DNA from 3 places in the Lelliottia amnigena genome. Region 3 is predicted to be linked to each of the others. Evidence: predicted binding sites of a transcription regulator. Region 3 holds the regulator's gene; each other region holds the start of a gene.
What was found. The regulator PurR, encoded in region 3, represses purine synthesis genes. The targets are predictions, from matches to a motif close to CANGCAAACGTTTGCNTG.
Positions count from the first base shown of each region.

Region 1 (4,448 bases), 1.9 Mb from region 3:
TTGCGCGTATCGCAGGCGAAACCGCGCCGCTGCTGTTTACCGCGCTTTCGAACCAGTTCTGGAGCACCGACATGATGCAGCCCATCGCTAACCTGCCGGTCACCATCTTTAAATTTGCGATGAGCCCGTTTGCCGAGTGGCAACAACTGGCCTGGGCAGGGGTGTTAATTATCACTCTGTGCGTACTGTTGCTGAACATTCTGGCGCGCGTCATTTTCGCGAAACAGAAACACGGTTAATTTTTACGGCGCGGCATCACGCGGCGCCGAATGAGGAAATGAGTCAATGAGTATGGTTGATACTGCACCGGGTAAGATTCAGGTTCGTGATTTGAACTTCTACTACGGTAAATTCCATGCACTGAAAAACATCAACCTGGATATCGCCAAAAACCAGGTGACGGCATTTATCGGTCCATCAGGCTGTGGCAAATCCACCCTGCTGCGTACCTTTAACAAAATGTACTCGCTCTATCCGGAGCAGCGTGCGGAAGGCGAAATCCTGCTGGATGGCGACAATATTCTCACCAATACCCAGGATATCGCGCTGCTGCGTGCCAAAGTGGGCATGGTATTCCAGAAACCGACGCCGTTCCCGATGTCCATTTACGACAACATCGCCTTTGGCGTGCGTCTGTTCGAAAAGCTGTCTCGCGCCGATATGGACGAGCGCGTGCAGTGGGCGTTGACCAAGGCCGCACTCTGGAACGAAACCAAAGATAAGTTGCACCAGAGCGGATATTCTCTCTCTGGGGGCCAGCAGCAGCGTCTGTGCATCGCGCGCGGTATCGCGATTCGCCCGGAAGTGCTACTGCTCGATGAGCCATGTTCAGCGCTGGATCCGATCTCAACGGGCCGTATTGAAGAGCTGATCACCGAGCTGAAGCAAGATTACACCGTGGTGATTGTCACCCATAACATGCAGCAGGCCGCGCGTTGTTCAGACCATACGGCGTTTATGTACCTGGGCGAATTGATTGAGTTTAGCAACACGGACGATCTGTTCACCAAGCCCGCCAAAAAACAAACAGAAGACTACATTACCGGTCGTTACGGCTGATATGTCCTTCATCTTTTAGGCTGTACCCGCGTTGGCGGCCTTTGCTTACTCCGGTCACGTAGAGAACTACGCTTTCGGGGATTTGCTCAGTTGCCGCCCTGTTGCAGCCAGAAATATTTTGGGCATCTGGAGGAATGATGGACAATCTCAACCTTAATAAACACATTTCCGGTCAGTTTAACGCCGAGCTGGAAAGCATTCGCACTCAGGTCATGACCATGGGTGGCATGGTGGAGCAGCAGCTTTCTGATGCGATTACCGCGATGCACAATCAGGACAGCGAGCTGGCGAAGCGCGTGGTGGAAGGCGACAAAAACGTCAACATGATGGAAGTCGCGATCGACGAAGCCTGCGTGCGCATTATTGCGAAGCGTCAGCCGACGGCGAGCGACCTGCGTCTGGTAATGGCGATCATCAAAACCATCGCGGAACTGGAACGTATTGGCGATGTAGCCGATAAAATCTGCCGCACGGCGCTGGAGAAATTCTCTCACCAGCACCAGCCGCTGCTGGTCAGCCTGGAGTCGCTGGGCCGCCACACTGTGCAAATGCTGCATGATGTGCTGGATGCCTTTGCGCGTATGGATCTGGATGAAGCGGTGCGTATCTACCGTGAAGACAAGAAGGTCGACCAGGAATATGAAGGCATTGTGCGTCAGCTGATGACCTACATGATGGAAGATCCGCGCACCATTCCAAGCGTCCTGACCGCGCTGTTCTGCGCCCGCTCTATCGAGCGTATCGGCGATCGTTGTCAGAACATTTGCGAATACATCTTCTACTTCGTGAAGGGACAAGATTTCCGTCACGTCGGGGGCGATGAGCTGGACAAACTGCTGGCGGGTAGCGATCCGAAAGAGTGATGTTGACCTAACCCTCTCCCACCGGGAGAGGGAAGGTTTCGCGATGTTCCCTCAATCACTGAGCGTTTCGCTTTTCTCCCTCTCCTGTGGAAGAAGAGGGGGGAGGGGAAACTTAGCGGGTAATCTTCCACCCGCGCGCTTTCCACAATTCCGGCAGTTGCGCTAAATCGGTAAAGGTCGTGACTTTCGGATGGTCAATCGGCTTGTTATGCGGATCGGCGCAGAAGTAAAACACCTCCATTCCCGCATCAATCCCCGACTGCGCGCCCGCGCTGGAATCGTCCACCAGAATACAGTTCTCCACGTTCACGTTCATCGCTTTCGCCGCATGGAACATCAACGCAGGATCGGGCTTCCAGCGCTGGATATCGTAACCGCTGAACAGTTTTTCCGGGAAGTGATGCAACATCTTCAGTTTGCCGAGAGAGTGCTGCATTTTGGTGACCGGGCCGTTTGACACTACGCACATCGGTACCGCCATGGAATCCAGCAGCGCGTTTGCGCCCGCGATGACGTCCAGTTCCGAGTCGAAGAGGCGTGCGACCTCGGCGCGGTAAACAGGCTCTAAGTCCGCTTTCGCAAGACTGACGCCGTGCTCGGCGTTGATGATGTCAATAATCTCGTAAAGCTTCACGCCTTTAAAGCGCTTAAAAATCTCTTCGAGATCGAGCGTAATGCCAAATTCCTGGAACATGCTGACATACGCGCGGGAACAAATGACCTCACTGTCGACCAGCGTACCGTCGCAGTCGAAAAATACCGCTTCAATCTCAGACATGCTTTTCCCTTTTAACAAGTTTAACGTTTACGTACTGCAGAATCACGAGACGCAATCGTTGCCGTATAAGCAAAATCAATGAAAAAAAGTATCTCGTAACCGCCCTTATTGTCGCATTTTGGTATAGGATAGCGACGAATTTTCCCTCCTATGTTCGGAAATTGATGATGAGTCAACAACACACTACCCAGACGTCTGGTCAGGGTTTGCTTGAGCGCGTGTTCAAATTGCGCGAGCACGGCACGACGGCACGCACCGAAGTGATCGCTGGTTTCACCACCTTCCTGACGATGGTGTATATCGTTTTTGTTAACCCGCAAATTTTGGGCGTTGCTGGCATGGATACCAGCGCCGTCTTCGTCACCACCTGTCTGATTGCTGCTCTCGGCAGTATTCTGATGGGCGTGTTTGCTAACCTCCCGGTGGCGTTGGCGCCGGCGATGGGTCTTAACGCCTTCTTTGCCTTTGTTGTCGTGCAGGCGATGGGGCTGCCGTGGCAAGTGGGGATGGGCGCCATCTTCTGGGGCGCTGTCGGCCTGTTGCTGCTGACCATTTTCCGCGTGCGTTACTGGATGATTGCCAATATCCCGGTGAGCCTGCGCGTGGGGATCACCAGCGGGATCGGCCTGTTCATCGGCATGATGGGGCTGAAAAACGCGGGCGTTATTGTCGCGAACCCAGAAACCCTGGTGAGCATTGGCAATCTGACGTCTCACAGCGTTCTGCTGGGCGTGCTGGGCTTCTTTATCATCGCGATTCTGGCCTCCCGCAATATTCATGCGGCAGTGCTGGTGTCTATCGTGGTGACGACGCTGCTGGGTTGGATGATGGGCGACGTGCAGTATCACGGCATCGTCTCCGCGCCACCGAGCGTGTCTAGCGTGATTGGTCACGTTGATCTGGCGGGGTCGTTTAACCTGGGCCTTGCGGGCGTGATTTTCTCCTTCATGCTGGTCAACCTGTTCGACTCCTCCGGGACGCTGATCGGCGTGACCGACAAAGCCGGTCTGGCAGATGAGAACGGCAAATTCCCGCGCATGAAGCAGGCGCTGTTTGTTGATAGCGTGTCGTCTGTCGCGGGCTCATTTATCGGTACGTCGTCTGTTACCGCTTATATTGAGTCGTCGTCCGGCGTTTCCGTCGGTGGCCGTACCGGTCTGACGGCCGTTGTGGTTGGCCTTCTGTTCCTGCTGGTGATCTTCCTTTCGCCGCTAGCGGGGATGGTTCCACCGTATGCGGCCGCAGGCGCGCTGATTTATGTGGGCGTGCTGATGACGTCTAGCCTGTCGCGTGTGAAGTGGGAAGATTTAACCGAAGCGGTTCCGGCGTTTATTACTGCCGTGATGATGCCGTTTAGCTTCTCGATCACCGAAGGTATCGCGCTGGGCTTCATCTCTTACTGCGTGATGAAAATCGGTACCGGTCGTTTCCGCGAGCTCAGCCCATGCGTTGTTGTCGTGGCGCTGCTGTTTGTGCTGAAGATTGTGTTTATCGATGCACACTAAGTTGCCAGTGGTGTCAGGTGGCGCTTTGCTTTCCTGACCTACGATCTGAGTTCCCTCTCCCGGTGGGAGAGGGTTCGCACTTCTCTTATGCTTTAACCCGCTGAATATAATCCCCAAACGCGGTCAGCTGACCGGTCAGATGATCCAGCGTGCTTTGATCGACCACTTCGCCCGTTTGCGTATCCACTTTATTCTGAATCACACCGCCCATAAATTCCGGCTTGTTCATCACCATCGCATCCA
Region 1 covers NZ_CP077236.1:1,828,979-1,833,426, forward strand. The annotation lists gene pstA (phosphate ABC transporter permease PstA) at 1-239, shown strand, start outside; gene pstB (phosphate ABC transporter ATP-binding protein PstB) at 286-1,059, shown strand; gene phoU (phosphate signaling complex protein PhoU) at 1,197-1,922, shown strand; gene yieH (6-phosphogluconate phosphatase) at 2,035-2,700, opposite strand; gene I6L74_RS08555 (NCS2 family permease) at 2,868-4,205, shown strand; gene I6L74_RS08560 (NADPH-dependent FMN reductase) at 4,291-4,448, opposite strand, start outside.
Region 1: a site for PurR is predicted at 2,749-2,766, ahead of I6L74_RS08555 (NCS2 family permease). Genes of this name have one in related genera too.

Region 2 (4,448 bases), 1.3 Mb from region 3:
CGCAGCATTTCCACCAGCGCATCGGGCATATCGCGCTGATAGACAAAGCGCACCGGCTCTGCCGTCAGGCGTTGTTTCAGGCTCGACGACATCAGCTCCATCAGACTGGCTTCCATCTCATGAACCAGATCGTATTCGGCATCACGGGTCATTTTCATCGAATACGCGTTCAACGCATCGTAATCGAAGAAGCCCTTGAAGATATCGTCCAGGCAATAGCGCAGGATGTTATCCAGCAGGATCATTGGCTTGCGTCTGCGTGGCGTTTCCGGCGGCAGATTGACGAAGCGCGGCACTTTATCCGACGGGATTTCCAGCAGCGCATAGCGAATGGACTCGCCGCGAATAATTTCAACCGCCAGATAGGTGTAGTCATCCTTCAGGAATTGCACCAGATCCGTTTCACGATTGATCAGAATCGGCGTGATGTGCTGACGCAGATAATGTTTGAAATAGTGCCGCAGCCAGGCTTGCTGATTGGCAGAAAGCTGACGTTCGTTAATCAGGAAAATCTGGTTGCGCGCCATTTCCAGCAGCAGTTCGTTATACAGACCGTCGAATTCCTGATCTGCCTTCAGTACTCGCGCCTGAATTTTGCCTAGCAGATGACGCGAATGAGAGTTCAAACCCTGCTCTTCGCTGATGATAATCCGCCGTTTCAGCTCAGCAAAACGCACCTTGTAGAATTCATCCAGGTTATTGGAGTAAATCCCCAGAAAACGCATACGCTCAATCAGCGGGTTGCTCTTATCAGCCGCTTCCTGAAGGACACGTTCGTTGAACGCTAACCAGCTTAGCTCTTTCTCGATGTATAACTTTTCCTGACCCATTACAACTTACACTCCGTTTCAATCACGGGACGCAGCAAATCCGTCTCGATTCTATTATGGCGAGCTTTGCCACGAGATGTCCAACTGTGCCAGAAAAGTATGACAGTAAACCGACCACGCAGCGTGAAAATTAGCGCTAAACCTCCTGATTATTTATGGTTTTTATGAATGGCAGGCAACAAAAAGCCGGCAATCGCCGGCTTGAATAATCATTCTTCTGAAGCATGCCCCTGAGGGGGCAGTTTTACGCCATCGAGCCAGGCTGCGTGTTCACGCATCTCCAGGCGCCCATCGACGAACCAGCTCACCACAAGCGGGTAAATGGCATGTTCCTGCGCCTGAACGCGATCCGTAATGTCATCTTCGTTGTCGCCATCAAACACCGGGACTTTGGCCTGCAGAATAACCGGCCCGCCATCCAGCTCATCGGTGACAAAATGCACCGACGTGCCATGTTCCTCATCACCATTTTCCAGCACCTGACGGTGGGTATACAGACCCGGATATTTTGGCAGAAGAGAAGGGTGGATGTTCAGCAGGCGTCCGGAATAATGCGAGACAAACGCGGGGCTAAGAATTCGCATGTAACCGGCGAGCACCACGACATCTGGTGCATAGGCGTCAATTTCCTGGACCAGTTCGCGGTCAAACGCTTCGCGGCTGGCAAACTGAGCGGCTTCAAGCGCGTGCGCGGGGATGTGCGCTTCGCGTGCGCGCTCAAGGCCGAACGCATCGGCCTTGTTGCTGAAAACTGCGCGTAGGGTGCCATTAATCTGTTTCTGTTTGCAGGCGTCAATGATTGCCTGCAAATTGCTTCCGTTACCGGAAATGAGCACCACTATATTTTTCATTCAATGACCACACGCTCGTCGGAATCAGAGGCTTTGATGATACCGATTTTCCACGCGTTTTCACCTTTTGCCTGCATCAGGCTAATGGCATTGTCTGCTTCACTGGCTGGCAGCGCGATGAGCATCCCAACGCCGCAGTTGAAGGTGCGATACATCTCGTGCTGGCTAACGTTACCCGCTGTTTGCAGCCAGTTGAACACGGCTGGCCACTGCCATGAGGATTCGTCAATCACGGCCTGGGTATTATCAGGAAGAACACGCGGGATATTTTCCCAGAATCCGCCACCGGTCAGGTGGGCGATGGCATGAACATCAACGTTCTCAATCAGCTCAAGAATATTTTTGACGTAGATGCGGGTTGGCGCGAGCAGGTGATCGGCCAGCGGCTTGCCTTCAAGCTCGATAGTTTCTGGATTGCTTCCACTCACCTCGAGGATTTTACGCACCAGCGAGTAACCGTTAGAGTGCGGGCCGCTGGATCCCAGCGCAATCAGCACATCGCCATCGGTCACTTTGCTGCCATCGATAATTTCTGATTTTTCTACTACACCGACGCAGAATCCCGCGACGTCATAATCTTCACCGTGGTACATCCCCGGCATTTCTGCCGTTTCACCACCGACCAGCGAACAGCCAGACTGCAGACAGCCTTCAGCGATCCCGGTGATTACGCTTGCTGCGGTATCAACGTCGAGTTTGCCGGTGGCGTAATAGTCGAGGAAGAACAGCGGCTCAGCACCCTGTACGACCAGGTCATTGACACACATAGCGACCAAATCGATACCGATGGTGTCGTGGCGTTTAAGATCCATTGCCAGACGCAGTTTCGTTCCCACGCCGTCAGTGCCAGAAACCAGAACAGGTTCGCGATATTTTTGCGGCAGTGCACACAGTGCGCCGAATCCACCCAGACCGCCCATCACTTCAGGACGGCGGGTCTTTTTCACCACACCTTTGATTCGGTCAACCAGCGCATTACCTGCGTCAATATCAACACCGGCATCTTTGTAGCTGAGAGAAGTTTTGTTGGTCACGGCTCAAGTCCCCACGCGATTGCATTGCGATAGTAAGAAAAATCGGCGCAATTCTAACAGTCCAGGCAAACGTTTGCGAGCCTAATCTGTTGTCACAAAAAGTCGCTGGAAATTTACACATTTAACCCTCGCGCGAAGACAAACTTGATACCGTTCACGAAAATGAAACCGGTTTCTGTAATGTGCTTGCAACCCCTTATGGCATTGCACATGATTCCACTGAAACCGGTTTCTGTAATGGTTTTTGCAGAACATAACGCAGACTGAGGGAAAAAGCATGCCAGTATTCAAAGAAGGTTTTCTGTGGGGTGGCGCGGTCGCGGCACATCAGCTGGAAGGCGGCTGGAAAGAGGGCGGCAAGGGTGTCAGCGTTGCCGATGTGATGACCGTTGGCGCCCATGGCGTACCGCGAGAAATCACCAACGGCGTTTTGCCGGGTAAAAACTACCCAAACCACGAAGCCATCGACTTTTACCATCGCTATAAAGAAGACATCAAACTTTTTGCCGAGCTGGGCTTTAAATGTTTCCGCACCTCGATTGCCTGGACACGCCTTTTCCCGAATGGTGATGAGCTGGAACCCAATGAAGCCGGTTTGCAGTTCTATGACGATCTGTTCGACGAATGCCGGAAATACGGTATCGAGCCGGTGATTACCCTTTCCCACTTTGAGATGCCCTACCATCTGGTCACTGAATACGGCGGCTGGCGTAATCGTAAGCTGATCGATTTCTTTGTGCGTTTCGCAACGGTGGCTTTTGAGCGCTACCAGCACAAAGTGAAGTACTGGATGACGTTTAACGAGATCAACAATCAGGCTAATTTCCACGAAGATTTCGCGCCCTTTACCAACTCCGGTCTGAAGTATGAGCCGGGTGAAGATCGCGAGCCGGTCATGTTCCAGGCGGCGCATTATGAACTGGTGGCGAGCGCGCTGGCGGTCAAAGCCGGACGTGAAATTAATCCGTCGCTGCAAATCGGCTGCATGATCGCGATGTGTCCAATCTATCCCCTGAGCTGCGCGCCGAACGACATCATGATGGCGATGAACGCCATGCACCGTCGCTACTGGTTCACCGACGTGCATGTCCGTGGAAAATATCCTCAGCACCTGCTCAACTACTTTGAACGTCGCGGCTTTGCGCTGGACATCACGGCAGACGATATTGCCGCGCTGCAACAAGGCTGTGTGGATTACATCGGTTTCAGCTATTACATGTCGTTCGCCACCAAAGCGACGCCAGATAACCCGCAGCTGGATTACGACGAAAGTAAAAGTCTGGTTTCCAATCCGTACGTGCAAAAATCTGACTGGGGCTGGCAGATTGATCCGGTTGGGCTGCGTTATTCCCTGAACTGGTTCTGGGATCACTATCAGCTGCCGCTGTTTATTGTTGAAAATGGCTTCGGTGCCATTGACGTGCAGGAAAGCGACGGCACGGTGAACGATCAGTACCGCATTGATTATCTTGCCGCGCATATCAGTGAGATGAAAAAAGCCGTCGTTGAAGATGGCGTCGATCTGATGGGCTACACCCCGTGGGGTTGCATCGATCTGGTTTCTGCTGGAACCGGCGAGATGAAAAAACGCTACGGGTTCATCTTCGTTGATAAAGATAACGAAGGCCACGGCACGCTTAATCGCAGCAAGAAAAAGTCTTTTGAGTGGTATCAGAACGTGATTGCGACCAACGGCGAGTCGCTCTAACCCTTGTAAATGACCAATAAGCCCC
Region 2 covers NZ_CP077236.1:513,540-517,987, reverse strand. The annotation lists gene ppk1 (polyphosphate kinase 1) at 1-830, opposite strand, end outside; gene purN (phosphoribosylglycinamide formyltransferase) at 1,040-1,681, opposite strand; gene purM (phosphoribosylformylglycinamidine cyclo-ligase) at 1,678-2,715, opposite strand; gene I6L74_RS02450 (6-phospho-beta-glucosidase) at 2,993-4,423, shown strand.
Region 2: a site for PurR is predicted at 2,778-2,795, ahead of purM (phosphoribosylformylglycinamidine cyclo-ligase). Genes of this name have one in related genera too.

Region 3 (4,448 bases):
CGTGGCGATCAATGCCGAAACAATGAGGCTTGAGAGGAAACACAGACCCAATTGCAGCGTGTTTTGTAACGCCGCAGCACGACCCGTTGCATGAGGAAACGGACGTAGCGCCTGGGCAACCACGATCGGATAAATAGCGCCGTTGGCGACGGCCATCACGCAGAACGGAATTAAGATTTCAGCCAGGCCGACGTTTGGAATAAACCCGACAGCCCAGGTGCCGATAACGCTCAGTGCGTACAGCACCAACAGCCAGGGCAGCATCTGTTGCCCCTGCCATTTTTGCAGCGCTGCGCGACAGCCATAGCCGCCGACAAGGAACGCGATGGTCTGCGGCACGTAGCTCAGGCCAATCACTGCCGGGGTGTAACCCATGTCGTGCAGAATAAACGGTGAGCCAGTGAGCCAGGCAAAAAAGCTCGCGGAACAGGCCGCGTAAATCAGCACATTTCCACGATAAGCGCGGGAACGCAGCAGTGACATAAAGGTGACACGGGTCGCATTGTTCCCGACCGGCTTGGCTTGAGCGGGCTTAAGCGCAAACGCGGGCAGCATCAGAGCCAGGGTGATGATAAACAGCGTGGCAAAGATCGCCTGCCAGTCAAAATGCACCAGAATCCAGCTCCCGAGCAGCGGCGCCAGAGCCGGTGAAAGCCCCACGAGCGGCATGATGGTCGCAAAAATACGGTTAACGCGCGATGCGGGATAGTAGTCGGTGACCAGCGCCTGCCAGGTCACCGCGGCAGCACACACGCCAAACGCCTGTACAAAGCGCAGTACCAGCAGCCAGGTTGCATCACGCACCCACAGCATGCCCAGACATCCCAGCGCAAAGATGGTTAACCCGAGAAGAAGAATAGGTTTGCAGCCATAACGGTCAGAGAGCGGTCCCCACAGCAGCTGTGCGAAGGCAAAACCGGCCAGGAACAAGCTGAGGCTTGCGCTGATCGCGGCAGCAGGTGTCTGCAGGTCTTCCTGCATCGCGGCAAACGCCGGCAAATACATGTCGGTGGCTAAAAAGCCCAGCACGCTCAAACCGCCGAGCCAGACTAAGAATCCGTTGTTGGGTTGCATTGTCATTTCCTAATGAAGGCAGGTGTACTTTGGCGCAGAGTGTAGGGAGTGCAATCTGGCTTGTGAAACGCTAATATTTGGCGGTTGCGTTCAAAAATTTTGCAGGCAAAAAATGTGGTCTGAATATTCATTAGAAGTTGTGGATGCTGTCGCCCGAAATGGTAGCTTTAGCGGAGCCGCGCAAGAACTGCATCGCGTACCGTCTGCCGTCAGCTATACGGTACGTCAGATGGAGGAGTGGCTGGCGGTTCCCTTGTTCGAACGCCGTCATCGGGATGTCGTTCTGACCCCCGCTGGCGTATGGTTTTTGAAAGAAGGCCGATCTGTTATCAAAAAAATGATGATCACGCGTGAACAGTGCCAGCAGATTGCCAATGGCTGGCGCGGCCATCTTTCGATTGCGGTGGATAACATCGTTAAACCTGAACGGACGCGGCAGATGGTAGTCGATTTCTATCGCCATTTCTCGGATGTGGAACTTCGCGTGTCCCAGGAAGTGTTTAATGGCGTGTGGGATGCGTTATCCGACGGTAGGGTGGAGATGGCGATCGGCGCGACACAGGCCATTCCCGTCGGGGGCCGCTATGCCTTTCGGGACATGGGAACATTGAGCTGGCGCTGCGTGGTGGCAAGCGATCATCCTCTGGCAACGATTGAAGGCCCACTGAGTGATGACGTGTTGCGCAACTGGCCGTCGTTGGTGATGGAGGATACGTCACGATCGCTGCCAAAACGCATCACCTGGCTGCTTGATAACCAGCGGCGGGTCGTCGCGCCAGACTGGGAATCGTCGGCAACCTGTTTGTCGGCTGGGTTGTGTGTGGGGATGGTGCCTGTGCATTTCGCGCGTCCACGGATCGATCGCGGAGAATGGGTGGCGCTCGAGCTTGAAAATCCGTTTCCGGTCGCGGCCTGCTGCCTGACATGGCAGCAAAACGATATGTCGCCTGCGCTGGCCTGGTTGCTGGACTATTTAGGTGATAGTGAAACGCTGAACAGAGAGTGGCTACGGGAGCCGGAATAACCGGCCCCGTAGAAACGATTAACGACGGTAATCGCGGAACGGTCCATCAGCGACGGAGCGACGTTCAATCAGACGCGGATGGACTTCAATTGACTGAGACTCTTCACGCTTGCTGACGATACGATCCATCAGCATGTTGAACGCCGTTTCACCCAGGGAGTCTTTCGGCTGATGAATCGTCGTCAGTGCGGGAGTAAAGTAGCGAGCGTTGCGCACGTTATCATACCCGATCACGGAAATATCCTGCGGGACGCGTAAACCCAGCTCATCGGCTGCGCAAAGCGCACCCATTGCCATAATATCACCGCCGCAGAACACGGCTGTCGGACGATGTGACTGCGAAACAATCTGCTGCATCGCGCGGTAGCCCGATTCTGGCTCAAAGTCGCCCTGTACAATCCAGTTTTCCGGGACGGTAATCAGCGCTTCTTCCATGGCTTTCATAAAGCCCGCCAGGCGGCCAGCTCCGGTGTTGCGCTCAAGCGGGCCGGGGATGACACCAATCTCGCGATGACCACGTTCGATCAGGTAACGGCCAGCCATGTAACCGCCTTCGAAGGCGTTATCGTTAACGGAATCGGTAAAGTCTGCGCGCGTGTCACCCCAATCCATTACCACCATTGGGATATGACGATACTCCTCGAGCATCGACAGCACGGATTCTGGATATTCGGAACACATGACCAACAGGCCATCGACGCGCTTTTGCGCCATCATCGACAGGTAAGCGCGCTGTTTTTCCTGGCTGTTCCAGGCATTTCCCAGAATCAGGGTATAGCCTTTCTGGAAGCAGTTTTTCTCAACCGCTTCGATAATTTCGGCGAAATAGGCCGCTTCACTGCTGGTCGCCAGCAGACCAATTGACTTGGTGTGATTCACTTTCAAGCTGCGAGCAACGGCGCTCGGTGAGTAGTGCAATTCTTTGATTGCAGCCCAAACGGCGTTGCGCGTCTCTTCCGCCACGAAACGGGTTTTGTTAATTACATGTGATACGGTTGTAGTGGAAACGTTTGCGCGTTTCGCTACATCTTTAATTGTTGCCATTAGCTGTCACTCCAGACCATATCCTAAGCTCCTGATAAATTGAGAGGTAAACGTTTGCCTTCTCTCACCCTAATCTCGCAAATTGAATTGCGATACGCCGGGAAAACGACACAGGACGTCAGGAGGGGGTCAGTGGCCGGTACGCTTATAAATTTAGCGTGGAATTTTGTCTTATCTTGATGAAAAGGGGAAGCGCAAAAAAGGTTATCAGCCTAAATCCAGGAAGATTTTTGAGGTAAACTGTGTAAAAATGAGCAAGCTCACTTTTCATGTGGGGATTAAAAGGAGAAAAATTGATGAATACCGATCTTAAGTTTTCGTTAACGACCACGATTATCGTGCTGGGTTTGATTGTTGCGGCAAGTTTTACAGCTATTCTGCACTGATTCAGGCGGGGGAGAGCCTTCTCCCTCGTTTTCTTCCTTTCATTGTTACTCTCCCGACAATAATCTTTTGCCAATTTGTTAACTTCTCATTTTTTGTGATTGCTGTCATGCTTTCGGCATGTTTTTCTGTGTCGCGTAAAGGCACAGTATCCGGAGTTAATGAATGAAAATCAATTTTCCACTGCTGGCCCTTGCGATTGGCGCATTTGGGATCGGCACCACCGAGTTTTCCCCAATGGGGCTTTTACCGGTCATCGCTAAAGGGGTTGACGTTTCTATTCCTGCGGCGGGCATGCTGATCAGTGCTTATGCCATTGGCGTGATGATCGGCGCACCCCTGATGACGTTACTGCTTTCCCATCGCGCGCGTCGTAATGCGCTTATTTTTCTGATGGCCATCTTCACGCTGGGTAATGTGCTTTCGGCGCTCTCTCCGGACTACACCACCCTCCTGTTGTCGCGCATTCTGACAAGCCTCAACCACGGCGCATTCTTTGGTTTAGGATCGGTAGTGGCCGCAAGCGTGGTACCCAAACATAGGCAGGCCAGCGCGGTCGCCACGATGTTTATGGGGCTAACGATTGCGAATATTGGCGGCGTGCCGGCGGCCACCTGGCTGGGTGAAGTCATCGGCTGGCGTATGTCTTTCCTTGCGACAGCGATGCTGGGTGTCGTGGCGATGATCGCGCTGTTCTTCTCGTTGCCGAAAGGCGGAGCGGGCGAGCGTCCGGATGTGCGCAAAGAGCTGTCGGTTCTGCTCCGTCCGCAGGTGCTGTCTGCGCTGTTGACGACGGTACTGGGCGCTGGAGCGATGTTTACGCTCTATACCTATATTTCGCCCGTGCTGCACGACATTACGCATGCCACACCGTTCTTTGTAACGGCAATGCTGGTGTTGATTGGTGTGGGATTCACCCTCG
Region 3 covers NZ_CP077236.1:3,690,354-3,694,801, forward strand. The annotation lists gene punC (purine nucleoside transporter PunC) at 1-1,074, opposite strand, end outside; gene punR (DNA-binding transcriptional activator PunR) at 1,187-2,098, shown strand; gene purR (HTH-type transcriptional repressor PurR) at 2,117-3,142, opposite strand; gene cydH (cytochrome bd-I oxidase subunit CydH) at 3,439-3,528, shown strand; gene I6L74_RS17405 (MFS transporter) at 3,692-4,448, shown strand, end outside.